DNA from 4 places in the Rhizobium sp. SVR5-2C genome. Region 3 is predicted to be linked to each of the others. Evidence: predicted binding sites of a transcription regulator. Region 3 holds the regulator's gene; each other region holds the start of a gene.

Region 1 (7,416 bases), on a different contig from region 3:
TGGCGCGAAGACCAAGGTCAGCCTTCCCGGCGGATCCACGCTTGAAGTCCAGATTCCGGCCGGCACGCGTGACGGTCAGACCATTCGACTACGGGGCAAGGGCGATGCCGGTTTCGGTGGTGGTCCTGCCGGCGATGCGCTGATCGATATCAGCGTGAGGCCTCACCGCTTTTTCACCCGCGATGGCGACGATATCCGCCTCGACCTGCCAGTGTCACTCAGCGAAGCCGTGCTTGGCGGCAAGGTGCGCGTGCCGACGCCCTCGGGCGCAGTCAACATGGTCCTACCGCCCAATTCCAGCAGCGGAAAGACACTGCGTATAAAAGGCAAGGGTGTGCGTCGCCGAAATGGCGACGCTGGAGACGTCTATGCGACCTTGAAGATCGTGTTGCCGGATCGTCCGGATGACGAGTTGGCGGGCTTTGTCGCTCGTTGGTCGGCTGGAGCGGCACAAAATCCGCGAAAGAGCATGGAGGATTGAACATGGACGACCACGAATTTCGTGATCACCTCAAGATCGAAGTGACCGACCTGGAACTGTGGATCGGGCAGGGCTGGCTTGCGCCGCAGGTCGCCGAGAACCAGCGCCACTTCCGGGATGCAGATGTGGCCCGCGCGCGTCTGATCCTGGACTTGACGCGCGACATGGGGGTCAACGAGGCGGGCGTTGATGTTGTCATGGATCTCCTCGATCAGATCCATAGCCTTCGCAGCGTCATGCGGGATCTGGTCCTTGCTGTCGGCAGGCAGGATACAGTGGTGAAGCAACGCCTGCATGCCACGCTGGTCGGGCTTTCCAAAGCGCAATCATCATAGCGCGATGATCACGCGAGGAAGCGAGGGCGCCGTGATCGTCAGTGCACGGCCTTGCTCACCATCGGGTAGGGATGAACGGCTTTAAACTGCGATATCATGGCCGTTGCCTGCAGCAATACGCGCTCGGCGTTTTGGACCTCGTCGCGGGCAAGTTCATCGGCATTGACGCGGATTGCCTGAGCCATGTTGGCCGAGAGCACGGCAAAATGGCGGTTTCCTTCGACATAGGCCTCGTGCGCAGTCCCCTCCAGGACGCGAGCGATATCAGCAAAGACCTCTTCACGTTCCTCAATGCTGAGGTCTTTAATATTTTCGATCTTCTTTTCCATTCCGGTCTCACTCTGAACAGACGTGCGATACTGACCGAGCTTATCGAGCCTCGGCCGCGAAAGACCTAGGAACAGGAAAATTCTCTTTCAAGACTCAGTGAAGCTTGAACTCGCCTTCAACGCGGCGCCACTCGTTCGGTCCTATAAGCCGTTGGTGGGTGTAGCGCACGGAATGCAGCGGTCCGTCGAGGCTGTCGCGCCAGAAGTCGAGGAACTTGTGCATCTCGGGAAAATCAGGTGCGAGATCGTAGTCCTGCCAAACGTAAGTCTGCAGGACGGATTCGAAGTCTGGAATGCGATAGAGGATATGCGCAGTGGTCAGTCCATAGCCGTTGAGTTGACGCTCCAGGTCCGATGAGAAGTGCATGCTTCATCTCCGTTTCATGACAGTGCGACAGTGGCGCAAAATTTCATGGCCATCAACAATTTTTAACGCGAGCGTCCCGTTTGTTGTTCCTTTTCAGTATGTTAGCAGCCACGACACACGAGTGCTAATTTTTTGCTTATCCCTCTTGAAATCAAAAAATCTCAAAAATAAATTTTTCGCGCGAACGCTCAATGAGGTTCGCACCCGCCCGGACTGGTCATCCGGTCCGGCCAGGGTCTTTAACGTCATCATTTTTGCTCAACGGAGGAAAACATGTCGTTCCGACCGCTTCATGATCGCATTCTTGTCCGCCGGGTCGAAAGCCAGGAAAAGACCAAGGGCGGCATCATCATTCCCGACACCGCCAAGGAAAAACCGCAGGAAGGCGAGGTCATCGCCGTCGGTCCCGGTGCACGCAACGAAGCCGGCCAGATCCAGGCGCTCGACGTCAAGGCGGGCGATCGCATCCTGTTCGGCAAATGGTCCGGCACCGAAATCAAGATCAACGGTGAAGACCTGCTGATCATGAAGGAAAGTGATGTCCTGGGAATCATCGAGGCCCAGGCCGAGCAGAAAAAAGCCGCCTGACCCCCTGGATGTCAGGCGAACGATATCAGTCAAAAAGCTGCCTATTGAAGGAGTGAAGACATGGCTGCGAAAGAAGTCAAATTCAATACCGATGCCCGTGAGCGTATGTTGCGTGGGGTCGATATTCTTGCCAATGCCGTCAAGGTGACGCTCGGCCCCAAGGGTCGCAATGTCGTTATCGACAAGTCCTACGGCGCCCCGCGCATTACCAAGGACGGCGTTTCGGTTGCCAAGGAAATCGAGCTCGAAGACAAGTTCGAAAACATGGGCGCGCAGATGCTGCGCGAAGTGGCGTCGAAGACCAATGACTGGCCGGCGACGGCACGACCACCGCGACCGTTCTCGCCCAGGCTATCGTGAAGGAAGGCGCCAAGGCTGTTGCATCGGGCATGAACCCGATGGACCTGAAGCGCGGCATCGATATTGCGGTCGACGCCGTCGTCAAGGAACTGAAGACCAACGCCCGAAAGATCACCAGCAACTCCGAGATCGCCCAGGTCGGCACTGTCTCGGCCAACGGCGACGAGGAGATCGGCAAGTACCTAGCCGAAGCGATGGAAAAGGTCGGTAATGAGGGCGTCATCACCGTCGAGGAAGCCAAGACCGCCGAGACCGGACTTGAAGTGGTCGAAGGCATGCAGTTCGACCGCGGTTACCTGAGCCCCTACTTCGTCACCAACCAGGACAAGATGCGCGTCGAGTTCGAGGATCCGTATATCCTCATCCACGAAAAGAAGCTGTCGAACCTGCAGTCCTTGCTGCCGGTCCTCGAAGCCGTCGTGCAGTCCTCCAAGCCGTTGCTCATCATCGCTGAAGACGTCGAAGGCGAAGCCCTTGCCACACTCGTCGTCAACAAGCTGCGTGGCGGCCTGAAGATTGCTGCTGTCAAGGCTCCGGGCTTCGGCGATCGCCGCAAGGCGATGCTGGAGGACATCGCCATCCTGACAGGCGGCACCGTCATTTCCGAAGACCTCGGCATCAAGCTTGAGAATGTCACTCTGAACATGCTCGGCCGCGCGAAGAAGGTGGCGATCGAAAAGGAAAACACCACAATCATCGACGGCGTTGGCTCCAAAGCCGAGATCGACGGCCGCGTTGCACAGATCCGCGCCCAGATCGAGGAGACCACCTCCGACTACGACCGCGAGAAGCTGCAGGAGCGGCTGGCCAAGCTTGCCGGTGGCGTTGCCGTCATCCGCGTCGGCGGCTCGACGGAAGTTGAGGTCAAGGAGAAGAAGGACCGCGTCGACGACGCCCTGCATGCAACCCGCGCCGCCGTCGAGGAAGGCATCCTGCCGGGCGGTGGCGTGGCGCTGCTGCGTGCCGTGAGGGCGCTCGACAATCTCACTACCCCCAACCAGGACCAGAAGGTCGGCGTAGAGATCGTCCGCCGCGCGATCGAAGCACCTGTTCGCCAGATCGCCGAGAATGCCGGTGCAGAAGGCTCCGTGATTGTCGGCAAGCTGCGTGAGAAGGCCGATTTCTCCTACGGCTGGAACGCGCAGACCGGCGAGTACGGTGATCTCTACGCTCAGGGCGTCATTGATCCGGCCAAGGTCGTGCGCACCGCGCTCCAGGATGCTGCTTCGGTTGCCGGCCTGCTGGTAACGACGGAGGCGATGATCGCCGAAAAGCCCAAGAAGGACGCGGCTCCGGCCATCCCGGCCGGCGCCGGCATGGACTTCTAAGCAGGAGTGCCCGTCGCCAAACCGGCGGGCATTCCTTTTGAGCGGCAGATGACGAGCAGTCATCTTTCGAGCAAAGACCTCCGCATATGCGTCGATGTCGTCAAGACCATTGCGCGCGAACGCGGAGTATCGAAGGAGCCGGCGGCGGTCGCCGAACTGATGACGGCCGTTGCCCGCAACTTCAATAGAGGCATCCGCGCTTATGACGAACTGGTGGAAGCCATGAGGGCTACCACCTCGCAGGAAGCGCCCGGTCAATGACAGACCGGGCGCTTCACTCTTGAAGACCATTTTCCACGCTCAGTCATCGTCGGTTAACCAGCCAGCAGAGGAGGTACGATGCACTCGCGATGTTTGATCGACCGCTTTACGTTCAGCGGAAGTACTTCCTGCAGGAAATCGCGGGCTTAGACGATCTATTTGACTTCATGGACGAATGGCCTCCTGGAAAACGCGGACTTGCATACGAAAGCATGATGAAGTTTTGCTGCGACGCCGCCAAAGAGCAGGCGTCTCCCGCCTCTGTCCGAGAGAATTTTCGGCGTTTTCTTACAGATCCCGCCGATCAGACGAGCACATACCACATAGCGGGGGAGACAGGGCTGCCGCAACGTTCGATTATCTCTGCGGCGTCGAGCAGCTTGAGCGCTGCTCAAGCGGTTCAGCGAGTCGCGAGCTCGCGAGCCTGGTGTGCAGATTTTATCCAACACACCGACGTCAGAGGCTCCGCCCAAGAAACTTCAGGAACAATCGGCTCTAGCTGTGGTTCGCCGTAGGTCTCCAACGAAAGGACGAACTTATGTTTATGCGAGTCGACCAGCTCCAGGCCGAGCTGCCTGCCCCGAAACGGGCCGATCCGAACGCCGCCGCCGCTCTTCAAGAGCTTCTTGGCGGAAAGTATGGCGAGATGTCCACGCTCGGGAACTACATGTTCCAGAGCTTCAATTTCCGCTCCAAAGAAAAGCTCCGGCCATTCTACAGCCTCGTCGCGAGCATCACGGCCGAGGAACTCGGCCATGTCGAGCTAGTCAGCAACGGCGTGGCCATGCTGAACAACGGTCCCGACATCCCTGACGGAGACGCCGGCGACGGCGGCGACATCTCCGGAGCGCCCTTCGAAGATATGAAAGACATCCGTCTGGCAGCGGCCTTCCTTTCGGGCGGCGGCGGTGCGATGCCGGTCAACAGCAACGGCGTTCCCTGGAACAACGACTTCATCACCACGACGGGAAACGTCGTCCTCGACCTGCTTCACAACTTCCATCTGGAATGCGGCGCACGCCTTCATAAGCTGCGCGTCTACGAGACGCTGTCCGATCCGACTGGCCGCGAAGTCTGCGGCTACCTGCTCGTGCGCGGTTCGGTTCATGCCCATGCCTACGCTCTTGCGCTGAAGAAAATCACGGGCGTCGAGATAGAGAAGTTCCTACCGTGCCCGAACATTCCGCTGGCCAACATTCCTGAATGCCAGAAGTACCTTGACGAGGGATCGCATCGCCGTCTCTACACCTGGAGTTCCAAGGACTACAAGGAAATGGCTGGCATCTGGAGCAATGACGAAGTCGCGCTTCCAGGCGATCCGCCCGGCGAGCTCGAAGTGGTTGAAGGCATGCCGGTAGGCGGTAAGATCCAGCAGTTCGTAGGAGTGCCATCGGCCTTCACCCCCGACTACGCGCCAGAGGAGATGTTCGAGATCGCTGAGAAGCTGTACGAGAAATCTCGTTGAACGATTGAGGCGCTCGATCCAATGCGGACATCGGTCATCCGCGAGGCGGTAGTGGCTTCGCGGACCGCCGATTGGTCGCGTTGAGTTAAGTTAGCCAGAACGCCGAACGAGCGTCAAAGTGCATCCGAAACCCCCGGAAGAGGATGCCGTGAACCTTTATAAATCGCGCTTTCGTGGGCTGTGGTTGTCAGATCGAGCCCGCGATAGCGTCTCACGGGAACGCGCCCGTGCTGGATCCATGAAGATCGCTGTCTGTATGATCGGGATCGTCTGCGCCTGTCATTGTTCGACTGGCCGAGAAGAGAGTTTGACTACGGGGGAAAAACCCAAAATTGATGCTCAAGGTTATTCATGTGTGGCGATCACCGATGGCGAGCTTTTTTGAGACGGTCCGTCAGCTCGTAGCGAAACAGTGGTCCACTTCATGAATCGGACCTGAACCCCGCCTCGGGTGTCGATTTAGAGCTAGCTACCCGAGGGGTGCAGCAGCGCCCTAAAAAGCTTTGCGTTCCGGATGGCATTGCCATCACGGTCGTTGTTGAAGTACGCCCAAACCCTTTTCGCGCCGCTTTGGCTTACGCGGTCGGTCCATACCCTAAGCTCTGCTTCACTGTAGTCGTGACGATACCAATGCGTCGTCCCGTGGAACCGAATGTAGATATCGTCGGCAGTCCTTACCAGTTCGTCTGGAAGGCGGGGACCACTGCAAGAGCAAAATATCGCCCCGGCGGCTTGAAACGCTTTGAAAGTATCGTCGTTCCACCAACTCTTGTGCCGGAATTCAACCACGTTGCGTCGGCGCTCGTCGAGTTGGCTTAAGATCAATTGTAAGGTTTCCGGGCTGAAGCGGACGCTTGGCGGGAGCTGAAAGAGAAAGCATCCCATTTGGTCGCCGAGAAGATCGCCGATGTAACCGAAATCTTTAATGAGGGTGCCGGTGTTGTCAAACCGCTTGATATGAGTGATGAGCTCGCACACCTTGATCGTATAGACGAACTCGCTCTTCGCCTGACGCAACCAAGTCTTGACCGCCCCAATCGTCGGCCAGGAATAAAAGGGCGCATTCAACTCGACAGTCTTGAATTGTTGTTCATAAAGCGAAAACCAACGGCTCGACGGAACGTCTGCTGGATAGAAATGACCTTTCCAATGCCAATAATACCAACCCGAACAACCAACATGGACAGCGCTCGATGGTCCGCCACCTGTTTCTCTTGTCGCACGGTGCTCATTGGCGACCCGAACCTGATGCATTGTCTCCGCCCGATCGATATTCGCTCGCCGCTGTTTTTCTCGGCGCTCCGCGCGGCGCGCCTGTCGTCTCTCGATATCGTCCAACGTCATTTCCGCCAAGCTCATCCCCTTGGTCGACTTGATTTGCTCCGTACCTGGAGCCTGTCGTGGGCGGCATAGGCCGATCCGCTAGCGAGTCAGAGCCCCGCGAATGCTCTGGCCATTTCGCTTCGAATTTTTATGGCTCGGTTCGCCAGCTTGACATGCTGCTCGTGTGAACCGCCGTGCTTGCCGGTCGAACTCGAGCGCGTTGTCGAAGCTCTTGCTGCCGCCAGACTTCGACCCGGCTTTGCTTGTCTGTGGTCCGCTTGTAGTGACATTTTGAACTCCTTTATGAAGAGATCGGAAATCCTCTCTGCTCCTCAACCTCGATTAGTCGCAACTGTTCCCATTTAACGAAGGAAAGGTTCGAAAAGGGCAGCATCCCGTTCCCTCGCGGACGTTGCGGTCTTTCGAAAGCCGACTTCGCAGGACACGCTGTCGCAGCAGCTCTCGCTGGCCTTGGCGCAGGCGTACTCACCGCGAGCGCCGCCATTGAATGGTCGTCTGGCGGGCTACCGTTCGCCGCTTGACGATACAGATCCATCGCGTGGAAAACCGAAGAATACG
Region 2 (7,416 bases), on a different contig from region 3:
CCAGCAGACCGGCAACGGAAGCGGCATCCTGGAGCGCGGTGCGCACGACCTTGGCCGGATCAATGACGCCCTGAGCGTAGAGATCACCGTACTCGCCGGTCTGCGCGTTCCAGCCGTAGGAGAAATCGGCCTTCTCACGCAGCTTGCCGACAATCACGGAGCCTTCTGCACCGGCATTCTCGGCGATCTGGCGAACAGGTGCTTCGATCGCGCGGCGGACGATCTCTACGCCGACCTTCTGGTCCGGGTTGACGGTCGTGAGATTATCGAGTGCCTTGACCGCCCGCAGCAGTGCAACGCCGCCGCCTGGCAAAATGCCTTCCTCGACGGCGGCACGCGTGGCATGCAGGGCGTCGTCAACGCGATCCTTCTTCTCCTTCACTTCGACTTCCGTTGAACCGCCGACGCGGATAACGGCGACACCGCCAGCGAGCTTGGCAAGACGTTCCTGCAGCTTCTCGCGGTCGTAGTCGGAGGTGGTTTCATCGATCTGCGCACGGATCTGTGCAACGCGACCATCGATCTCAGCCTTGGAGCCAACACCGTCGATGATGGTGGTGTTTTCCTTTTCGATCGATACCTTCTTGGCTCGGCCGAGCATGTTGAGGGTGACATTTTCAAGCTTGATGCCGAGATCTTCGGAGATGACAGTGCCGCCCGTCAGGATGGCGATGTCCTCCAGCATGGCCTTGCGGCGGTCGCCGAAGCCCGGAGCCTTGACAGCAGCGATCTTGAGGCCGCCGCGGAGCTTGTTGACGACGAGGGTCGCAAGTGCTTCGCCTTCGACGTCTTCAGCGATGATCAGCAACGGCTTGGACGACTGAACGACAGCTTCGAGAACCGGGAGCATGGTCTGCAGGTTCGAAAGCTTCTTTTCGTGGATCAGGATGTAGGGATCCTCGAACTCGACGCGCATCTTGTCCTGGTTGGTGACAAAGTAGGGGCTGAGATAGCCGCGGTCGAACTGCATGCCTTCGACCACTTCGAGTTCGGTCTCGGCGGTCTTGGCTTCCTCGACGGTGATGACGCCTTCGTTGCCGACCTTCTCCATCGCTTCGGCAAGATAGCGACCAATCTCGGCGTCGCCATTGGCCGACACTGTGCCCACCTGAGCGATCTCGGAATTGCTGGTGATCTTTCGAGCGTTGGTCTTCAGTTCCTTGACGACGGCCTCGACAGCAATGTCGATGCCGCGCTTTAGGTCCATCGGGTTCATACCAGAAGCGACCGCCTTGGCGCCTTCCTTGACGATAGCCTGTGCAAGTACAGTCGCTGTCGTGGTGCCGTCACCGGCCAGGTCGTTTGTCTTCGACGCGACTTCGCGCAGCATCTGGGCGCCCATGTTCTCGAACTTGTCTTCCAGTTCGATTTCCTTGGCGACCGAAACCCCGTCCTTGGTGATGCGTGGAGCACCGAAGGACTTGTCGATGACGACGTTGCGGCCTTTTGGGCCAAGGGTGACCTTCACGGCATTGGCAAGCACATCGACCCCACGCAGCATGCGTTCACGGGCGTCGGTGTTGAATTTGACTTCTTTCGCAGCCATTTTTTAACTCCTCAATAGGCAGCTATCTGACCGGTGGTTGGATCTACGGATTGCGCTCTTAGGCGGCTTTCTTCTGCTCGGCCTGTGCCTCGATGATGCCCATGACATCGCTTTCCTTCATGATCAGCAGGTCTTCGCCGTTGATCTTGATCTCGGTACCGGACCATTTGCCGAACAGGATGCGATCTCCCGCCTTGACGTCGAGCGCCTGAAGCTGACCGGCATCGTTGCGCGCGCCAGGACCAACGGCGATGACTTCGCCTTCCTGCGGCTTTTCCTTGGCGGTATCGGGAATGATGATCCCGCCTTTGGTCTTTTCTTCGGATTCGACCCGGCGGACGAGAATGCGATCATGAAGCGGTCGGAACGACATGTTTTCCTCCGTTGAGCAAAAAAGATGACGTTGTTCCCTGCCGGACCGGACACCAGTCCGGGCGGGTGCGAACCTCGTCTGAGCGTTCGCGCGAAAAACTTATTTTTGGTTTTTTCTCTTTTCAAGAGGGTGGAGAAGAAAAATTAGCACTCGTAACGAGCTGCTGCTAACATGCTGGAAAGGAACAATAAACGGGCTTCTTACGTTTAAAATCGGTTGATGGGTATACAATTTTGAGCCACCTTCACAGTGTTATGAAACGGAGATGAAGCATGCAATTCTCATCGGATCTGGAGCGCCAACTCAACGGCTATGGTCTGACCACCGCACACATCCTCTACCGCATTCCCGATTTCGAGTCCGTGCTACAGACCTATGTCTGGCAGGACTACGACCTCGCGCCCGATTTTCCCGAGATGCACAAGTTCCTGGGCTTCTGGCAGACGAGCCTCGACGGTCCGCTGCATTCCGTCCGCTATACCCATCAGCGTCTGATCGGACCGAACGAATGGCGCCGCGTTGAAGGCGAGTTCAAGCTGCACTGAGGCTTGAAACCACATTTTTCCCTTCCTAGCTTTTTCCCCGATCGAGGGGGCAAGGGCTCGGTCAGCATCGCACGCCTGTTCAGAGTGAGACCGAAATGGAAGAGAAAATTCAAATGATGAAAGACCTCAGCATCGAGGAGCGAGAAGAGGTCTTTGCCGATATTGCGCGCGTTCTGGAGGGTACCGCACACGAGGCCTATGTCGAAGGCAACCGCCACTTTGCCGCACTTTCGGCCAACATGGCGCAGGCAATCCGCGTCAACGCCGACGAGCTGGCGCGCGACAATGTTCAGAACGCCGAGCGCGTGCTGCTTCAGGCGTCTACCATGATCTCGCAATTCAATGCCGTGCATCCCTACCGGATGGTGAGCAAGGCCGTGCACTAAGGACTACTTCACGGCTCCTTCAGTTCCCCACACGATCGTGGCACTATGAAGATTGTGCGTCGGTCCGTCCAAGGCGGCATGCAAGCGTTGCTTCACTGCCGCATCCTGTCTGCTAACAGCCAAGACCAGATCGCGCATGACGCTGCGAAGGCTGTGGAACTGATCGACGAGATCCATCACAACATCAACGCCCGCCTCGTTGACCCCCATGTCGCGCGTCAGGTCCAAGATCAGGCGCGCGCGGGCAACATGTGCATCCCCGAAGTCGCGCTGGTCCTCGGCGATCTGCGGTGTAAGGCAACCCTACTCGATCCACAGTTCCAGCTCAGTCGCCTCGATCTTGAGGCGATGACGGAATTCGCGATCGCCCATGATCAAATCATCCATACTCTTTCGCGGATGCGCAATACCTTTCCGCTGCTGGAATTGGGCGGCAGGACCACGTTGCCGGGCCGGAGGGCGTCGGCACGCGCACCTTGCCGCCAAGCACGACTTCGCTGAGCGTGACTGGCAGGTCGAGGCGGATATCGTCGCCATCGCGGGTGAAAAAGCGGGTGGGATATCGATCAGTGCGTCGCCGGCAGGACCGCCCCGAAACCATCGTCCTTGCCCCGTAGTGGGTCTGACCGTCACGCGTGCCGGCCGATATCTGGACTTCAAGCGCCGGGCCGGCGGGAAGGCTGACCTTGGTCGTGGCGCCATTGGCCGAGTCGAAGAAATCGACTTCCAATGAGAAATGGCGGTCGCGTCCAGAAGCACGAATCGAGACCCACCCGGGGCCCGCGCTTCGCGAAAAAAGCTCGCGAAAACATTGTCCACATCACCAAAATCGGCACAGCGGCTCCATTGTGATGGGGCTCACCAGGACCGGCTGCCGATGCGTAGTCGCGATAGAAGTTGCGGGGCGCTTGTTCGGCGCCCGTCATATCGATCTCACCGCGGTCGAAGCGGGCGCGCTTTTCTTCGTCGCTCAACAGCTCGTACGCAGCGGAATCTCCTTGAATTTTGCCTCGGCACGTTTATCGCCGGGGTTTAAGTCGGGGTGCAACTTCTTTGCGAGCTTGCGAAATGTGCTCTGAATTTCCTTTTGATGCGCATCCGGTTTCAGCCCAGAAGCTGGTATGCGTCTTGGCTCATACATGTCTCCTGTCAGGCAAACGGCATAACAATTCTCGTTCTATATAAGTTGCCAAACTCTGCTTTGGAGTGGGAATGTCAGCGTACAGCGATCACCAAGGGAATTGAGCAGGGGTAATCGCAATCTCCCTGACGTGACCTGGAACGATCGTCGATTTTTTTTCCGGGTGGTCTTGAATCCGAAAATCCCAAAAACCAGATCGATTGCCGCCAGCCGCTGAAGACAGGGCTGGTCTTGCTTGGAGCGCCCGTCTTTCGGCGCTTGCGTACCCATGTTGCTTCAAGGAGGATATGGCTATGGCAACATCTTACGACTATGCACCTTTGTTCCGCTCGAGCGTTGGCTTTGACCGGGTCTTCAATCTTCTCGAAAATGCCCAGCGCGCCCGCTCGATCAGCGATTGGCCGCCCTATGACATCGTCAAGACTGGTGATGACAGTTATCGCATCTCGATTGCAGTGGCGGGCTTTGCCCAGGATGATCTCGACATCACCTTCCAATCCAATCTACTCACGGTCACCGGCAAGAAGCAGGAGACGGCGTCCGAAGGCTATCTGCATCGCGGCATCGCCGCCCGGCCGTTCGAGCACCGGTTCGAGCTGGCAGACCATGTCAGGGTGAACGGCGCCGAACTGAAGAACGGTCTCCTGTCGATCGATCTCGTTCGAGAAATCCCGGAGGCCCTTAAGCGGCGGAAGATCGACATCCAGACCAATCCGGCTCTTGCACGCCCGGCCGCCCCGGCGCAGATCGAAGCGCAGAAGGCCGCCTAATCAGAGCTTTGGAGAAAGGGCGTCGTCGTCACGGCGCCCGTCAACATCGCGGGTTGGAAAGGAGAGCGTCATGAAACCCGACATGTTCAAACAACCTGTGTCCATTCTTGTCGGCCTTGGCATTCCCGCCGAGGTTCGCAGCGTCATGGACGCCTATCGACATCTTTCCGAATGGCCTCCATCGCTTAGGGACGCCGCCCATTCGGTTGCGCTGAAGGCTTGCCGCGCGGCACTGCTCGGCGAGATAGAAGCAGAGACTGCGCGGGGCCTGTTTGCCGCCTTTGCCGAAAAGCACGATTTGCTGGCGCCGGAGATTGATGCCATCGCCGCGTCTCACCTTCGGCGAGACAGAGATCCGCACGTGCGTTAAGGAGGCTCGACATGCACGATATGTTGCAGCGGGCCGCGAGCAATGCCATGACGATGGGTCCGGCGATCTTGCTCCAGGGCATGCAGCTTCAGCGGCCGATCGACGTGGTGAAAGCGACTGCACTGTCAGCCGACGACAAACGGACCATTTTGGCGGCATGGGCTTCAGACTTCTATGCGACCGATTCGAAGCCGGCGTTCCGTCATATTCCCGGAACACCGGAGCCTGTTTCGATCGATGAAATCCAGTCTGCGCTCACAGAGCTCGACCGGCGGTACAGTTTCTGATCTCGGCGATCTCAGGCTGCCTGTTTCATCGACTTGGCGAGCCTAGCCAAATTGGAGAGCCAATTGGCTCTCCAAAGATCCGTGCGCCGCGCCCACTCGGTTTCTCAAGGCAACGCGGATGACCGTCTTACCCGGGCGCCGCTCAGTCGAATTGAAGGTCGCGACCGCATCACCCAGGCTAGAGACTTTGCCGATGTTCGATCTCGGAAAGCTGTGCGCGATCAGACGAATATCCGTCGGTCCAACGGCTGTTACAAGCGTTCCTCCGATCAGCCGCCGACCGCGTCTGAACTCGCCGCCAAGTACGTCGAACCCTAGATCGACGCCGCCAACGTCTTCCAGCGTGTCGCTTGCAAGGTCGAGGAATTCATTCGCCCCCTAGTCTAGGGCCTTCTGACGATCGGTTGCCCGTCCGGTACCTGTGACATAGGCTCCCGCTTCCCGCGCAAGCTGCGTCACGAGGGAACCGACGGTGCCGGCTGCCCCATGTGCCAGTACAGTTTGCCCCGCCTGAAGGCGACCATGCTGGAAAAGGCCCTGCCATGCGGTCAGGCAAGATATCGGCAGGCTCGCACCCGCTGTAAATCGACCTCGCCCCGGCAGAGGCGTGAGATTGCGAGCCTCTATGCGACATATTCAGCGAGCGTGCCGTCCCCGATACAGTCCGATAGGCCGAACCCCCGTTGACCTATCGACAGCCCCGTGGTGCCATAACCCAACGCAGTGACCACGCCGGCCAACTCATGGCCGAGGATCGATGGCGTCCCGATCATGAAACGAGCGATCAGTCCGGCTCGAAGCCATTCGAGTTCGGCGTTGACGAATTCCGCCGCGTGAACCTTTACGACGACGTCGTTTATCGCAGTCTGCGGCTCGGGCCGCTCCACCAGCTTCATTCCGGCCGTGCATGCAGCCTGGTCCGACTACAATCGCTTTCATGAGAATCAACTCCCCTATGTGTGTTGGTTGGTTCGGTAATTTAAGAGGCGTGGAGGTGTCTTCTCGATCCCACGCAGATCGCTGTCGGCGGGACGCCCGCGGCCAAAGGTTTAACGTCGGCTTCCTGTGTGACGTCGCGCCACGAGCCCGGTCTTTCTGGCTTCAATTGTGCGCCAGTGGCGGTCGCTTCATTGTCAGAAGTTCTCTCACATCGTGCAGATCATCTGCCGAGGCGGTACCGACCGTCAGCCATTTTCCGTCGATATATGTTTTCGCTTCATCGTAGAGATTGACCAATTGCGGGCGCCAGACGTAACGCCGTTCCTCGAACTTCTCGCGTTCTGCTCCGCCCATGACCACTAGGGCAGAGAACCGGCGGTATTCCGGCACCAACGTGGTGAATGCCTTGGTTTTCTTGTAGCGCAAGGACCAGCCGCGGTTCTTGCCGCCGTAGAGCCAGTCCGGCTCGAAAACTGCAGGATAAAACCCGTCGATCCAAGTCCGCAGTTCGGACCAGTGGCCGAATGCCTCCGGTCCGAGCCATTCGCGCACAGCGATGTCATCGGGCGGTGCTGATTTGTCGGTGATCCTGTCGCCAACTTTGAAAAGGGTACTAACTGATGAAAACATCTGAAGCCTCTCATTCATGGTTCGGCGGCGGCCGGAGGGTTAGGACGCTGGCGCCAAAACGTATATGTGCGTCCTCAGAATGCTCCCGGCTACGATTGCCGGCGCGAGCGAGACTGACTGCCGGCGCTGGCGAGCACCGCAGGGTAATTGTGGAATTCTCGCAGGTGCTCTACGGCGGTCAGGTCGAGAGCAGCGAGCGCTTTGCTCCTCGCTAACGGCGCATGGTCCCAGTCGAGGAAAGCAGTGCCCTGTAATGGGAGAAATTGTTGGGTCTTCAGCCCAATGGAGCTGAGTGCCACCGACAGATAGGGCGTGAGAAAATCCGGCTGGTTGGCTCGCTCACCAGTATAGAAGCCGCCGGACGCAACGCCGATAAACACCGGCCGGTCTCGCAGCATTCCCTCTTTTCCCGCCGGCGTCGACTTCATT
Region 3 (7,416 bases):
GATGCCGGCAAGCTCGGATTTCGTCAGGTGAGAATTCGCTTCTTTCATCAACATTCCTGTTCCTCCGGAAGAAGGGACCAACAGCCGAATGGGGCCGTTGTCCTACTGTGAGACCGAAATGTTAATTTTCTTCACCATGCGCGCCGGTTCCGGACGAATGAGGTCGACGGCAAGCAATCCGTTCTTAAGGCTGGCGCCCAGAACCTGCATGCCATCGGCCAGCACGAAGGTGCGCTGGAACTGTCGGGCGGCAATGCCGCGATAGAGGTATTCGTGCTCGCCCTGTTCGACCTGGCGGCCGCGGATCAACAACTGGTTCTCTTCGGTTGTGACGTCGAGTTCTTCTTCGCTGAAGCCAGCGACGGCAAGCGTGATGCGCAGGCGCTCGGGAGCACCGTGACCGGCGGCAATCCGTTCGATATTGTAGGGCGGATAACCGTCACTTGCCTTGGAGATACGCTCCAGCGTCTTTTCCATGGCGTCGAAGCCCAGAAGCAGCGGGCTGGCGAAGGGTGTCATGCGGCTCATCTTTCAAGTCCTTGATGCAAGCGACCTTTCCGGACCTCAAGCGCAGCATCCGGATGCCGTTAATATGGGAAGGCTGCGTCTTTTGCGCAAGCCTCGTGCCGCTGCCGGCAAACACACGAGCCGGGCTTCGCTGATCGCTTGACAATTGCCATGGCCGCTCGCATCAAATCGTCGCCCGCAGCGGCCGGGCCGATTTGCGACGGAAAGATAAACGAACGGTGCCCGCCGCGACGAGCACCTTGGGGAATGGAAGACGGAATGGCGAAGCCTAGAAAGATCATCATCGACACCGATCCCGGCCAGGACGATGCCGCAGCCATCATGCTGGCATTCGGCAGCCCTGAAGAGCTGGAGGTACTGGGCATCACGACCGTCGCAGGCAATGTGCCGCTCTCCTATACGAGCCGCAATGCGCGCATCGTGTGCGAGCTATGCGGCCGGCCGGACATGAAGGTTTTCGCAGGCGCCGACGCGCCGATGGCGCGCAAGCTGGTCACGGCCGAGCACGTGCACGGGAAAACCGGCCTCGACGGTCCGGAACTCAATGAGCCGGCGATACCGCTGCAAGAGCAGCATTCGGTCGATTTCATCATCGAAACACTCCGCCGCGAGCCGGAGGGCGCAGTGACGCTCTGCGCGCTTGGGCCGCTCACCAATATCGGCATGGCTTTCCAGAAGGCGCCGGACATCATTCCCCGCGTTCGTGAGCTGGTAATGATGGGGGGAGGCTTCTTCGAGGGCGGCAACATAACGCCGGCCGCGGAATTCAACATCTATGTTGACCCCGAAGCAGCCGAGATCGTCTTCGGTTCCGGCATTCCGATCGTGATGATGCCGCTTGACGTGACGCATCAGCTCCTGACGCAGAAGGGCCGGATCGAGCGCATGGCCGAGATTGGTACGGCGCCGGTAAAAGCGATGGTCGAGATGCTGGAATTCTTCGAGCGCTTCGATATCGAGAAGTATGGCTCCGATGGCGGACCGCTGCACGACCCGGCAGTTATCGCCTATCTGCTCAAGCCCGAACTCTTCAAGGGCCGTCACTGCAACGTCGAGATCGAGGTAACATCAGAACTGACCGCGGGCATGACCGTGATCGACTGGTGGCACGTGACCGATCGCAAGCGCAACGCCAAGGTGATGCGCTATGTGGATGCGGACGGCTTCTACGATCTGCTGATCGAGCGCTTCGCCCGCATCTGATTTTCAAACTGGTTGGCGAAAGACGCCTGAGGGATCAGGCGTCTTTTTCCGTGAAGGCGGTGTTGATGTCGGCTTCGGCTGCTTTCGGGCCGCCCTTGGCGACGCCGACCATGGCCGGGCGCAGAACGCGTTCGCCGATCGTGAAGCCAGCCTGGACGACCTGGACGACGGTGTTGTTCGGCACTTCGGTGTTCGGAACCTCGAACATCGCCTGATGGAAGTGCGGATCGAACTTCTGACCGACCGGCTCCAGCTTGCGAACGCCATGGCGCTCAAGCGCCGACAGCATGGAACGCTCGGTCATGTCGACGCCTTCGATCAATGTCGTAAGGCCAGCGTCGCCGCTCTCTTTTGCTTCCGGCGGGATGGACTCGAGCGCGCGGCGGAGATTATCCGAGACAGCGAGCATGTCCCGCGCAAAGCCGGCGACGGAATAGGACTTGGCATCCTTGACGTCGCGTTCGGTACGACGGCGCAGGTTATCCATCTCCGCAGCAAGGCGCAGATAGCGATCGCGCAGCTCAGCATTTTCCGCCTTGATGCGTTCGATGAGATCGGGCTCGGCCGGCGTTTCCGCGGTGGTTTCGTTCTCGACGTTTGCGGCAGCGTCGGCTGCGGCTTCGGCCGCGGCAGCGTCAGGTCCGTTTTTCGTCGTTTCGTCGATCATGACGGTCTCCGGTACTGGGGTTGTCTTGGGATGGGCCCGATATCGAGCTTTGACCGCAAAAAATCAAGTCTGCGTGACAAAGAAGGGGAAATTCCGGCTTTTACAAGGTGCCGCGCGAAAGCCTGGAAATCAGCTGTGCCGTGTAATCAACCATCGGCACTATGCGCGAATAATTGAGCCGCGTCGGTCCGATGACGCCGACGGCGCCAACGATGCGATCGTCCTCGTCCCGATAGGGCGCGACGATGAGCGAGGAGCCGGAGAGCGAAAAAAGCTTGTTCTCCGAGCCGATGAAGATCCGCACACCCGGACCGGTTTCGGCAAGATTCAAGAGCTCGATCAGGCTGTCTTTCTTTTCCAGATCGTCGAAGAGCATCCGGAGGCGGTCAAGGTCTTCCACGCCCGCAAGGCCCTCCAGCAGATTGGAGCGTCCGCGAATGATGAGCTGCGGCGGCTTGCCTTCATCGGCGGTGCCCGACCATACGGCGATACCGCGCTCGACGAGCTGCTGGGACAATGCGTCCAGTTCGTTGCGGACATTCTCTTTCAAATGGCTGAGCTGCTTGCGCAATTCCGGCAGCGTCTGGCCGCTCATATGCGCGTTGAGGAAATTCGCGGCCTCCGTCAGCTGCGCTGAAGTGACGCCTGCGGGCAATTCGATGATGCGGTTTTCAATCTGGTCGTGATCGCCAACGAGGACGGCAAGCGCCTTGGTGGGTTCCAGCCGGATAAATTCGACATGCTTGAGGATCGGATCGCTCTTCGACGTGATGACAAGGCCGGCGCCGCGCGAAATGCCCGAAAGCATCCGGCTTGCCTCGTTCATCATCGATTCCATCGCATTGTCACGGCTTTCGGGCCGAACCTGTCGCTCGATAGTCGCACGATCTTCCGCGGAAAGGTCGCCGACCTGCATAAAGGCATCGACGAAGAAGCGGAGACCGCCCTGCGTCGGCAAGCGTCCGGCGCTGACATGCGGCGAGTAGATCAGGCCCAGCTCTTCCAGATCGCTCATCACGTTGCGCACGGAAGCCGGCGATAGCGACATCGGCAAAATGCGGGAGAGATTGCGTGAGCCAAGCGGCTCGCCGTTTTCCAGATAGCCTTCGACGATGCGACGGAAGATTTCCTTGGAGCGTTCATCCAGCGCAGCAACGGCATCCGAAATCGACGTCGACCTGAACCCCATGAACTTCCTTGCACCCGCGCTGCCAACAATCACCCCGAAAATATAGTCAATCTCGCCCCCGAGGCAAAAGGGAATTTGCAAATGGCTGCCGCCAATCGTAGAAGCGGTCAACACCATAAACCATTGCATGATGCTGTCAGAAAACCGCTGACACTTTTCGGTATCTTGCTTCAGGAGATTAGAATGCGGCCTTCAGGCAGAAAAACCGACCAGATGCGCAAGGTCACGTTCGAGCGCAATTTTTCCAAGCATGCGGAAGGCTCCTGCTTGGTGAAATTCGGCGATACGCATGTGCTCTGCACCGCGAGCCTTGAAGACAAGACGCCGCCATGGCTGCGCAACACCGGAAAGGGCTGGGTCACGGCCGAATACGGCATGCTGCCGCGGGCGACCGGCGAGCGCATGAAGCGTGAGGCGGCAGCCGGCAAGCAGGGTGGACGCACCCAAGAAATCCAGCGCCTCATCGGCCGTTCGCTTCGCGCCGTTGTCGATCTCAAGGAACTCGGAGAACGCCAGATCACGCTCGACTGCGACGTCATCCAAGCTGACGGCGGCACGCGGACCGCCTCGATTACCGGCGCCTGGATTGCGCTCTACGACTGCCTGAAGTGGATGGAAGCCCGCAACATGATCAAGGTCGAGCGCGTGCTCAAGGATCATGTCGCCGCAATTTCATGCGGTATCTTCGCCAGCCAGCCGGTGATCGACCTCGATTATCTTGAAGATTCTTCGGCCGAAACCGATGCGAATTTCGTCATGACGGGCGCCGGCGGCATCGTTGAAATTCAGGGCACCGCCGAAGGCACACCCTTCACGGACGAGGAGTTTACCACGCTGATGACGCTGGCGAAGGCCGGCATTGCAGAACTCGTCGAGATGCAGAAACAGGCGATCGCCGGATGACTGCCTTGCTGGAAGGCATGCTGGAAACCGCGCTCTACGCGGACGATCTCGACAAGGCCGAGGCTTTCTACGAAGGCGTGCTCGGTCTTGCCAAGATCGCGCGTGGTGGAGACCGGCATGTATTCTTCCGCTGCGGGCAAGGCGTGCTCCTGATCTTCAACCCCAACGAGACGGTCAAGCCGCCGGCGGCCGATGCCTTGCAGGTGCCACCGCATGGCACGAAAGGTCAGGGTCACGCATGCTTCCGCGTGTCAGCTGAAAACATCGATGTCATGGCGGCACAGCTCAAGGCCGCCGGCATCGACATTGAATCCGAAGTGCACTGGCCGAACGGTGGCCGCTCGATCTATTTCCGCGATCCGGCAGGAAACAGCCTCGAATGCGCCGAAGCCAGAATCTGGGGCATCAAATAGGACCGACCATGCGCACGCTTGACACGAAGACGATCGTCGTCGCCAGCCACAATGCCGGCAAGATCCGCGAGATCCAGGACCTGATCGGTCCGCTCGGCTTCATCGCCAAATCGGCAGCAGAGCTCAACTTCGTCGAGCCGGATGAGACAGGCACGACCTTCGAGGAGAACGCGACGATCAAAGCGCTCGCATCCGCGAAGGCAGCAAATATGCCGGCGCTTTCAGACGATTCCGGGCTAGTCATCGATGCACTGGACGGCGCTCCCGGCGTCTATACGGCCAACTGGGCCGAGACTGCGGATGGCAAGCGCGATTTCGCGATGGCGATGGAAAAGGTGGAACAGGCACTGGAAAAAGCCGGAGCCATGAAGCCCGAGCAGCGGACGTCACGCTTCGTCAGCGTGCTCTGCCTCGCTTGGCCGGACGGACATACGGAGCTCTTCCGCGGCGAGGTCGAAGGAACCGTCGTCTGGCCGCCACGCGGCAGCCAGGGTTTCGGCTACGATCCCGTCTTTCAACCGGAAGGCTACGGCATCACCTTCGGCGAGATGAGCGCCGAAGAGAAGCACGGCTGGAGCATCGGCAAGCCGCAGGCGCTGTCGCACCGGGCGCGCGCGTTCAAACTCTTTGTCGAAACCTGCCTGGAAGCGTAGGGTCGGTTCGTGGAGATTCTCGATACGGCAAGCCTGACACGCGATGCGACGCTTCTACCCGACACGGGAGAGCCGGGTTTCGGCGTCTATGTGCATTGGCCATTCTGCGCGGCGAAGTGCCCGTACTGCGACTTCAACAGCCATGTCCGTCACCAGCCCGTGGATCAGGAGCGGTTCACCGCAGCCTTCCTCAGGGAGATGGCTTCCGTTCGCCAGATGAGCGGGCCGAAAACTGTGACGAGCATCTTCCTCGGCGGCGGCACGCCGTCGCTCATGAACCCGGCGACCGTTTCGGCGATCCTGGAGGGCATTGCGAAGCACTGGCACGTGCCTGATGGCATCGAGATCACCATGGAGGCCAATCCGTCGAGCGTCGAGGCTGAGCGCTTCCGGGGCTATCGCGCGGCGGGCGTCAACCGTGTGTCGCTCGGCGTTCAGGCCCTGAACGACCGCGACTTGAAGTTCCTCGGTCGCCTGCACGACGTCGCCGATGCGCTGAAGGCGATAAAGCTGGCGCGCGATATCTTCCCGCGCATGTCCTTCGACCTGATCTATGCGCGCCCGGACCAGACGGTAGAGGCGTGGGAGAAGGAGCTGAAGGAAGCAATATCCTACGCCGTCGATCACCTCTCGCTCTATCAATTGACGATCGAGGAGGGCACGCCCTTCTACGGCCTGCACAAGGCCGGTAAGCTGATCGTTCCGGATGGCGATCAATCGGCGGCGCTCTATGAAGCGACACAGCAGATCACGGCGCGCGAAGGCATGCCGGCCTACGAGGTTTCCAATCACGCGCGGCCCGGCGCCGAAAGCCGGCACAACCTGACCTACTGGCGCTACGGCGATTATGCCGGGATCGGCCCCGGCGCACATGGCCGCCTGACGCGGGGCCCTGAAAAGATTGCAACGGCCACCGAGCGCAAACCGGAGGCCTGGCTCGAGCTTGTCGAACGCGATGGCCATGGCATTCTGGAGCAGGAACGGCTCGGCTATGACGAGCAGGCCGACGAGCTGCTCTTGATGGGCCTGCGGCTGAAAGAGGGCTTGGACCTTGCCCGCTGGCAGCAGCTTTCCGGCCGGGACCTCGACCGCAAGCGCGAGGAAATTTTACTGGAACTTGGCTTTATCGAGCGCATCGGCAATTCCCGGCTTCGCTGCACGCCCGCCGGCATGCTCATCCTCGATTCCGTCGTCGCCGATCTCGCCTGCTGAGGCTCAGACGGGGCGCCTTTTCCCAAGCGACATCAGCCGTCCGTCGATGGCTGCCAGACCGGCTGCGATCATTGCCATGCCGATCAGGTGTTTCACCTGCAGCTGCTCTCCGAGGACGATCGCGCCCAGCAGGATGGCACTGACCGGGATCAGGAAAGTCACCAGCGCCAGGTTCGTCGCACCCGCCGTTGCCAGAATGCGGAAGAAAAGCACGTAGGCGATTGCCGTCGAAAGCAGGGCGAGACCGAAAAGCGCCAGCCAGGTCTCGATGCCGGGTGCAGGCAGGGCCCAAGGACGGTCGGCAATCAGCGCTATCGGCAGCATCAGGATCGTTGAAGCGGTGACCTGCCCTGCGGCCGGCAGCAGTGGCGGCATGCCCATGGCCCGAAAGCGGCGTCCCCAGATGCCGGCGAATGAATATGAGATCGCGGCGCCAAGGACCGCAAACTGCGCCAGCACATTCGAGCCGAGATCGTGAAGCGCCTCGAAGCCGATCATATAGGCGACCCCGGCAAAGCCGATGAGCACGCCGATCAGGCGATTGCCGGTCATCTTCTCGTCAGCGGTTAGGAGATGAGCCACAACGACGGTGAAGAGCGGTGTCGTGGCATTCAGGATCGAAGCCAGGCCGCTTGCAATGTGCGTCTG
Region 4 (7,416 bases), on a different contig from region 3:
GATCCTCCACATCAGTGATCGTTCCGTACCAGGTGACGATGTTTCCGAGGTCATCATGCCGCGGCACCGTGCTGCACAGGAACCACCGATATTCTCCATCGGCCCGCCGCACGCGTGCTTCCAGCGTGAAAGGGTCTCCCGCTCCCAAGGCAGCACGCCATTTCTCCAGGAGCGTTGCGCGGTCATCGGGATGCCACGAAACCGTCCAGCCCCATCCCTTGACCTCCTCCAAAGGAAGACCTGTGTATTCGATCAAGCGCTTGTTGACGAAGTTGACAGAGCCGTCGGGCAGAGCGCTCCAAACCAGCGCAGGGATGGTGTCAATGACGAGTCGAAGTTCCTCTTCGGTCTGCCGGGTCCTCTCTTCCGTCTCCGCCTGCCACCGTTGCAATGCAACGGTGGCTTCATTGGCGGCGATCCCGAGGAGAAGCCGTTCATTGGGGGTCGGAAAGTCCGGTCTCTGCGAACCTACGACGATCGCCGAGTCGCCACCCAGTCCGATCGGCGCAACAGCAATGCTCGCCGTTCCCCCTCCAACGGGATTGGCGACCGCCAACTGGCGCTCGGATGAGAGTGTCGGCAAGATCTCAGGCAGCACCGCGCGAATTGCCTCCAGTGAACCGGCAGCGCTCCGCCCGTCGGCCCGTGCGATCTCGATCAGCGGACCATCGCGTGTTCCGTGAAGGGAGATGTAAACGAATTCCGAGTCGAGCATCGAAACGAGCGCTGCTGCGATGCTGTCGGCCATCTGATACGGATCGTCGCTCTGCAAGATTGCCGGCAGCGCGGAAAGCGCGAGGAGGTCACGCATGCAACGACGCAACTCCGTTGGATCGGAGAGCGCCTGCACTCGCGGCATGACCGGTCTCGTCGGCATTTTCCCCCGCCGCGCTGGCCCTCAATGCGCTGAGGCGCCTCGGCCACGCACCTCGTTGAGCAATTCGTCCGGTGGCACGTGGTATGGATTCTCCCGCAGGATTCCCCCAATGATCACCTGAGGATGGGTGCGCAGAATGTCCATTGTGACGGCGGCACTGAACCTTGTCAGGTCATAGGTGCAGACGGTCACCTGGTCGTAATTCGGCAGGATATAATTCAGCCGCGACTCGTACTCGACGATGTCGTGCACACCCGGCAGCTCTGAGAGCGCCCATTCCATGTTCGCCCACAGCCGGGTCAAGCCGAAGCCCTGCTTCTTAGCGGCACTGAACAGGTCTTCCAGCAGTGCGAGCATCGCCTGCTGATCGAAGCGCCCGTCGCGCAAATAGCCGTCCTCCCAGGAAAGCATATCAAACTGCCCGTTTTGCTGGGCGTCCGCTATGTCGATGCCGCTCTCTCTCAGGCGCGCAAGACGCTCCGCTCGATGCGCCTTGTCGACAAACTGGAAGGTCTTATCGCCCCTCTCCAGACCGTCTTTCACAAAAGGCAGGAGGATTTGGTACTCTTCGTCCCTGGTATGGAAGAAAGCGCATGCATGACAGCCACACGCTACTGTCGATCTCGCCAACTCGATGGTTCTTTTGGCTTGGGCCATGGTTCACTCCCTGCGACAGAACGCATGAAGAAGTGGCTGCATCTCCTCTGGTAACTTGCCGAACGGCGAGTCACGAATGCTTTGGCTTCAAGACAGATCGAGCCGTTCGCACGAGTGAAGAGATGTCACTGGAATTAAATACCTTCTTGCACTTGATGGCAAGTCGAAGTGCCGCCGCTGCAGATGCCGGGCTGAAGGAGGAGAGATGAACCTCTTGGGGGCGTTGGCTATGTGTTGGTGCGCAACCATGGAGATACGGCAGCACGTTTTGCCGTCTGGGACAATCTGGATATTCGAGTAGTCGATGCGGCGTATTTCGTAGAGAAACCCCGTAGGCGCTCAATGTTCTTGAGGATCTTTAACATCTGGCGAGCTTCCCCTGGAGGCATGCGGGAGAGCACAACGCCATCGAGCTTCGCAGGATCTTGCGTCGCGATGTCGATGATGGACCAGAGATCGTTGTCGATGCGTAAGCTGTAACGGCGCGCCATCGGTATCCTCGCTATGAAGCGATCTAAAAGGCTTAATGGAAAACGGCCCCGCGGGATCGATTACTCTCGATCTCGAAAGGCACGGCGTCACGTCGATTGACCGCCTGTATGGCGTGCTCGGTTTCCCAACCCAGTTTCCAGGCATCATATCTCGCGAGCCATTCGGCAAGCGCTTCGGCTGTGTGGCCCAGCATTCTTTCCGGATGCAAGTAAGGGTTGTCCGAAAGCTTGAATCCGAGAACGCGAGCGCGCGATCCGCGCTTTTGCAGATCAACCATTTCGTCGATCGTCATTAGTTTTCCCCAGCACTCTAATGTTACGAATGTACGCTAATAAAGATTAGGCTAAACAACAAGTCATGGCAGGTAGTTATCACTAGATGCAGTTCCAGAACCGCACCCAGTCACCTTAGCGAAAACAATAGCCAACCGAAATAATCAATTGTGGTTAGGACGTAAGGCTGGGCGAAAGTTAATTAATCATGGGAACCAAGCGGATATATCGGTATGCACGCAAGGATAGCAATTTGCGGATGGGCGCGCTTGATGATCGTCTAAACCATTTGGCCACCAAAGGCTTTCGGCCCGCATGATCAGGCGGGCCGAAAGCCAGGCTAGAAGTCCATCCCGGCTCCGGGAGGCATGGCGGGAACGGCGGATTCTTTCCTGGGTTTCTCCGCCACCATGGCTTCGGTCGTCACCAGAAGGCCTGCAACGGAGGCGGCATCCTGAAGCGCAGTGCGCACGACCTTTGCAGGGTCGATCACGCCCATCGCATAGAGGTCGCCATACTCGCCCGTCTGCGCATTCCAGCCAAACGAGAAGTCATTGCTCTCGCGCAACTTGCCTACGACGATCGAACCTTCGGCGCCGGCATTCTCAGCGATCTGGCGCGCCGGGGCTTCAATCGCGCGGCGGACGATATCGACACCGACCCGCTGGTCCGTATTGGCCGCCTGGAGGTTTTCGAGAGCTTTGACGGCCCTGAGCAATGCGACGCCGCCGCCAGGTAGAATTCCTTCCTCGACCGCGGCCCGGGTCGCATGCAGCGCATCGTCGACACGGTCTTTCTTTTCCTTCACTTCGATTTCCGTCGACCCGCCGACGCGGATGACGGCAACGCCGCCAGCGAGCTTGGCAAGACGCTCCTGCAGCTTCTCGCGGTCGTAGTCGGAGGTCGTTTCCTCGATCTGGGCCTTGATCTGGGCAACGCGGCCTTCGATGTCAGTCTTCTGGCCAGCACCGTCGATGATAGTGGTGTTTTCCTTCTCCACCACGATTTTCTTGGCACGGCCGAGCATGTCGAGGGTGACGTTTTCGAGCTTGATGCCGAGATCTTCGGAAATCATCGTACCGGCAGTCAGGATCGCGATGTCTTCGAGCATGGCCTTTCGGCGGTCGCCGAAGCCCGGAGCCTTGACGGCAGCAATCTTCAGGCCACCCCGCAGCTTGTTGACGACGAGCGTAGCAAGAGCTTCGCCTTCGACGTCTTCAGCGATGATGAGGAGCGGCTTGCCGGATTGCACGACGGCTTCGAGAACCGGGAGCATGGTCTGCAGGTTGGAGAGCTTCTTTTCGTGGATCAGGATGTAGGGATCCTCAAGCTCGACCCGCATCTTTTCCTGATTGGTGACGAAGTACGGCGACAGGTAGCCGCGGTCGAACTGCATGCCTTCGACGACTTCGAGTTCGGTTTCAGCAGTCTTGGCTTCTTCGACGGTGATAACGCCTTCGTTGCCGACCTTCTGCATTGCTTCGGCAAGGAAGCGGCCGATTTCGTCATCGCCATTGGCCGAGATGGAGCCGACTTGGGCGATTTCGGCGTTGTTGGAGATACTCCGCGCCTTGTTCTTCAGTTCCTTGACGACTTCGGCAACAGCGAGGTCGATACCGCGTTTCAGATCCATCGGGTTCATGCCGGACGTAACAGCCTTGGCACCTTCTCTGACGATTGCCTGGGCGAGAACGGTCGCAGTCGTGGTGCCGTCGCCTGCCACATCGCTGGTCCTGGAAGCCACTTCTCGCAGCATCTGGGCGCCCATGTTTTCGAACTTGTCTTCGAGTTCGATTTCCTTGGCGACCGACACGCCGTCCTTGGTGATGCGCGGAGCGCCGAAGGACTTGTCGATAACGACGTTGCGGCCCTTCGGACCGAGCGTGACCTTTACGGCATTAGCAAGTATGTCGACGCCGCGAAGCATGCGTTCACGCGCCTCGGTATGGAATTTAACTTCTTTAGCAGCCATGTCTTTGTTCCTCCATAAAGCAGCCTGCTATGAAACCACGTCAGCCTGAGAGCCGTTAGGCGGCCTTGGTATCGACAGCCTCCCCTTCGATGATCCCCATTACATCGCTCTCCTTCATGATCAGAAGATCTTCTCCGTCGATCTTGATCTCGGTGCCGGACCACTTGCCGAACAGGATGCGGTCGCCGGCCTTGACATCGAGTGGCTGCAACTGGCCGGCTTCTGTGCGTGCGCCGGGGCCAACGGCGATCACTTCGCCTTCCTGCGGCTTTTCTTTCGCTGTGTCCGGAATGATGATGCCGCCTTTGGTCTTGTCTTCAGATTCGACGCGGCGAACGAGAATGCGGTCATGTAGCGGTCGGAACGTCATGTTCTCCTCCACGGGTAAACGATGATGATCGATGTTCCATTCCCCGGAACCGCCTGACCAGTCCGGGGTGGCAAGCATCCTCGGGTCTCGGAAAAAAACTGCTCCCGTTTTCTCCAATTTCAAGAGGGCATAGCAAAAAGTTAGCACTCTCACTGCGAGAGTGCTAAGCGGGAGCGGACCCCGGACACTTGCGTTTGTCACATGCAGATACTCAAGCGGTTCTGCGCGCAGCATCGTGCTTGTTCCGATGACGCATGCAGCTAGTCCGAACCAATCCATCAGGATAGGGGCGAGCGCGCTCGCCGTGTTGTCGTTCGACCACGTCGCCGGCGGAAATTTGCCTATCGAAAAGAACCGGCCGGCTGAGCACCCATGCTGCAATGCGGCAACGAATGCCTCTTGACGGGTCCGATGCGGAGGCTGTCTAGTGCAACTGATCTGGTGGACCGACCAGTGGATCAGTGGGAGGGGGATCGTGGAGGAGAGCCCGATCTTGACGCAGGTGCCGAATGTCGGGCGAAGCCTGACCCGGCAGACGGCGCGCGACGTCATCGCTGAAAAGCTGATGGTGCTGATCGCGACAAACATGCTGCGGCCCGGCGATGAGTTGCCGGGTGAGCGCGAGCTTGCCAATGTTCTTCACGTCAGCCGGGAGACGGTGCGCGGCGCAATCCAGATGCTTGCCGCCCAACGCATAATCGAAGTGTCGCATGGAAGCCGTAGCCGTGTCGGCAAAGTCGATCTCAGCCACATCACAGTAACGATTGCATCGCCGAGCGCCATCGACAGCTACGACCTGGAGTCGGTTCATGCCGCGCGGCTGCACATCGAGCTCAAGGTTGTCGGCGACGCTGCCGAAAGGATCGACGGCGAAACACTGAAAAAGCTCGAGAGCCTGCTGGAAGCGCAGCGTCTGGGAGGAGACGATGCGATGCGCTTTCTGATCTGTGATCGCGAATTCCACCTTGCGATCTATCGCTCCTGCGGCAACCCACTACTCGCCGACTTCGTAAGCGATCTTTACACCTACATGATGAATTACCGGCGCAACGCCATGTCGCAGCCGGGAGCCATCGAAGCGAGTTACAACGACCACGTCGCGATCGTGGATGCCTTGGCTCGGCATGACAGGGATGCCGTGGTCGCCGCGTTCCAGCATCATCTGACACGTATTTATGAAACAACCAGCGTTCTGCTTGCCGCCGGCGAGCCGGCTTGAGCGGACGGGGAGGAGTTAGCCAACATGCATGTGATGGTTATTGGCGCGGCAGGGATGATCGGCCGCAAATTGGTGGAAAAGCTCGGCTCAGACGCGGACGTGCTCGGCCGCGGCATCGACAAGCTGACACTCGTCGACGTCATTGCTCCGCCGGTGCCTCACGCACTCGTCTCCGTTGCCAACGCGTTGGCGCTTGATCTCTCGGATGCTGAAAACGCGGTCAGGCTTGCCGGTATGCGGCCGGATCTGATCTTTCATCTCGCCGCCATCGTGTCCGGTGAGGCCGAAGCCGATTTCGACAAGGGCTACCGCATCAATCTCGATGGCACGCGCTCGCTCTTCGAAGCCATCCGGCATGAGGGACAGAAGGAGCCCTATAATCCCCGTCTCATCTTTGCCTCATCCATCGCCGTTTTCGGACAGCCCTTCCCGGAAAAGATCGGCGACGATTTCTTCACGACGCCGCTGACGAGCTACGGCACCCAGAAGGCGATCTGCGAGCTCCTGCTCGCCGATTATTCAAGGCGTGGCATCTTCGACGGCATCGGCATTCGCCTACCCACCGTCTGCATTCGCCCCGGCAAACCCAACAAGGCGGCGTCCGGCTTTTTCTCGAACATTCTCCGCGAACCGCTCGTCGGTCAGGAAGCCGTGCTTCCGGTCGACGAGAATGTCCGCCACTGGTTTGCAAGCCCGCGGTCGGCCGTCGGCTTCTTCATCCATGCCGCGCGCATCGATACCGCCAGGATCGGGCCGCGCCGCAATCTGAGCATGCCCGGCCTGTCGGCACTTGTCGGCGAGGAGATCGAGGCATTGCGCCGCGTTGCCGGCGAAAAGGCAGTCAAGCTCATCCGCCGCGAGCCTGATCCCGTTATTCGTTCGATCGTTTCCGGCTGGGCGACAGATTTCGATGCGCAGCGCGCGACCGCGCTCGGCTTCAAGGCAGAAACCAATTTCGACGAGATCATCAAGATCCATATCGATGATGAACTTGGGGGCAAGATCTAATGGCGGAATCCTCAATCGGGCAAAAAGGCCAGATCGCGCTCGTCACCGGCGGTGGCACCGGCATCGGTTACAACATCGCCAAGGCATTGAGCGCCGAAGGTTTTGTCGTCGTCATCACCGGCCGCCGGAACGACGTGTTGGAGAAAGCCGTTTTCGACCTTGGTGCGGCGACCGGCGGGACAGTTCGCGCGATCGCGTGCGACATCGGCGTCGCCGAGCAGGTGGCCGGTCTTTTCAGCAGGATCAAAGTCGAGTTCGGCCGGCTTGATCTCCTCGTCAATAATGCCGGCACCAACGTTCCGGCGATTCCGCTGGAAGACATCACTTTCGACCAGTGGAACGGCGTGGTTGCGGCCAATCTCACCGGGGCCTTTCTTTGCACGCAGCAAGCCTTCAAGCTGATGAAGTCGCAGGAGCCGCGCGGCGGCCGCATCATCAACAACGGTTCGATCTCGGCAACCACCCCACGCCCGAATTCCGCCCCTTACACCGCGACCAAGCACGCGATCACGGGGCTTACGAAATCGACCGCGCTTGACGGGCGGCCCT

Evidence for each region. The regulator HrcA, encoded in region 3, represses chaperone genes, less so after heat shock. The targets are predictions, from matches to a motif close to GTTAGCACTCNCNNNNNGNGAGTGCTAAC.
Region 1: groES (co-chaperone GroES) is a predicted target of HrcA. The motif match lies at 1,613-1,641, and genes of this name have one in related genera.
Region 2: groES (co-chaperone GroES) is a predicted target of HrcA. The motif match lies at 2,062-2,090, and genes of this name have one in related genera.
Region 4: groES (co-chaperone GroES) is a predicted target of HrcA. The motif match lies at 4,780-4,808, and genes of this name have one in related genera.

The regions. Positions count from the first base shown of each region.
Region 1 is NZ_JBNDHT010000182.1:841-8,256, forward strand. It holds gene ACPYOI_RS32220 (DnaJ C-terminal domain-containing protein) at 1-481, shown strand, start outside; gene ACPYOI_RS32225 (chaperone modulator CbpM) at 484-816, shown strand; gene ACPYOI_RS32230 (hypothetical protein) at 855-1,145, opposite strand; gene ACPYOI_RS32235 (usg protein) at 1,240-1,512, opposite strand; gene groES (co-chaperone GroES) at 1,786-2,100, shown strand; partial or broken gene groL (chaperonin GroEL) at 2,161-3,788, shown strand; gene ACPYOI_RS32250 (hypothetical protein) at 3,837-4,049, shown strand; gene ACPYOI_RS32255 (manganese catalase family protein) at 4,588-5,514, shown strand; gene ACPYOI_RS32260 (DUF72 domain-containing protein) at 5,980-6,858, opposite strand.
Region 2 is NZ_JBNDHT010000001.1:129,524-136,939, reverse strand. It holds gene groL (chaperonin GroEL) at 1-1,546, opposite strand, end outside; gene groES (co-chaperone GroES) at 1,605-1,919, opposite strand; gene ACPYOI_RS00745 (usg protein) at 2,192-2,464, shown strand; gene ACPYOI_RS00740 (hypothetical protein) at 2,560-2,850, shown strand; gene ACPYOI_RS00735 (hypothetical protein) at 2,854-3,078, opposite strand; gene ACPYOI_RS00730 (DnaJ C-terminal domain-containing protein) at 3,230-3,580, opposite strand; gene ACPYOI_RS00725 (DnaJ domain-containing protein) at 3,821-3,991, opposite strand; gene ACPYOI_RS00720 (Hsp20 family protein) at 4,285-4,761, shown strand; gene ACPYOI_RS00715 (DUF982 domain-containing protein) at 4,832-5,131, shown strand; gene ACPYOI_RS00710 (hypothetical protein) at 5,143-5,418, shown strand; partial or broken gene ACPYOI_RS00705 (NADP-dependent oxidoreductase) at 5,461-6,357, opposite strand; gene ACPYOI_RS00700 (DUF3788 domain-containing protein) at 6,520-6,987, opposite strand; gene ACPYOI_RS00695 (FMN-dependent NADH-azoreductase) at 7,077-7,416, opposite strand, start outside.
Region 3 is NZ_JBNDHT010000018.1:53,512-60,927, forward strand. It holds gene ACPYOI_RS07755 (BQ00720 family protein) at 1-54, opposite strand, end outside; gene ACPYOI_RS07760 (Hsp20 family protein) at 103-528, opposite strand; gene ACPYOI_RS07765 (nucleoside hydrolase) at 787-1,731, shown strand; gene grpE (nucleotide exchange factor GrpE) at 1,766-2,398, opposite strand; gene hrcA (heat-inducible transcriptional repressor HrcA) at 2,499-3,587, opposite strand; gene rph (ribonuclease PH) at 3,771-4,490, shown strand; gene ACPYOI_RS07785 (VOC family protein) at 4,487-4,903, shown strand; gene rdgB (RdgB/HAM1 family non-canonical purine NTP pyrophosphatase) at 4,912-5,556, shown strand; gene hemW (radical SAM family heme chaperone HemW) at 5,566-6,768, shown strand; gene ACPYOI_RS07800 (DMT family transporter) at 6,772-7,416, opposite strand, start outside.
Region 4 is NZ_JBNDHT010000011.1:65,975-73,390, reverse strand. It holds gene ACPYOI_RS05410 (sensor histidine kinase) at 1-811, opposite strand, end outside; gene ACPYOI_RS05405 (MEDS domain-containing protein) at 899-1,534, opposite strand; gene ACPYOI_RS05400 (CrpP-related protein) at 2,058-2,318, opposite strand; gene groL (chaperonin GroEL) at 2,639-4,270, opposite strand; gene groES (co-chaperone GroES) at 4,326-4,640, opposite strand; gene ACPYOI_RS05385 (FadR/GntR family transcriptional regulator) at 5,116-5,859, shown strand; gene denD (D-erythronate dehydrogenase) at 5,884-6,867, shown strand; gene ACPYOI_RS05375 (SDR family oxidoreductase) at 6,867-7,416, shown strand, end outside.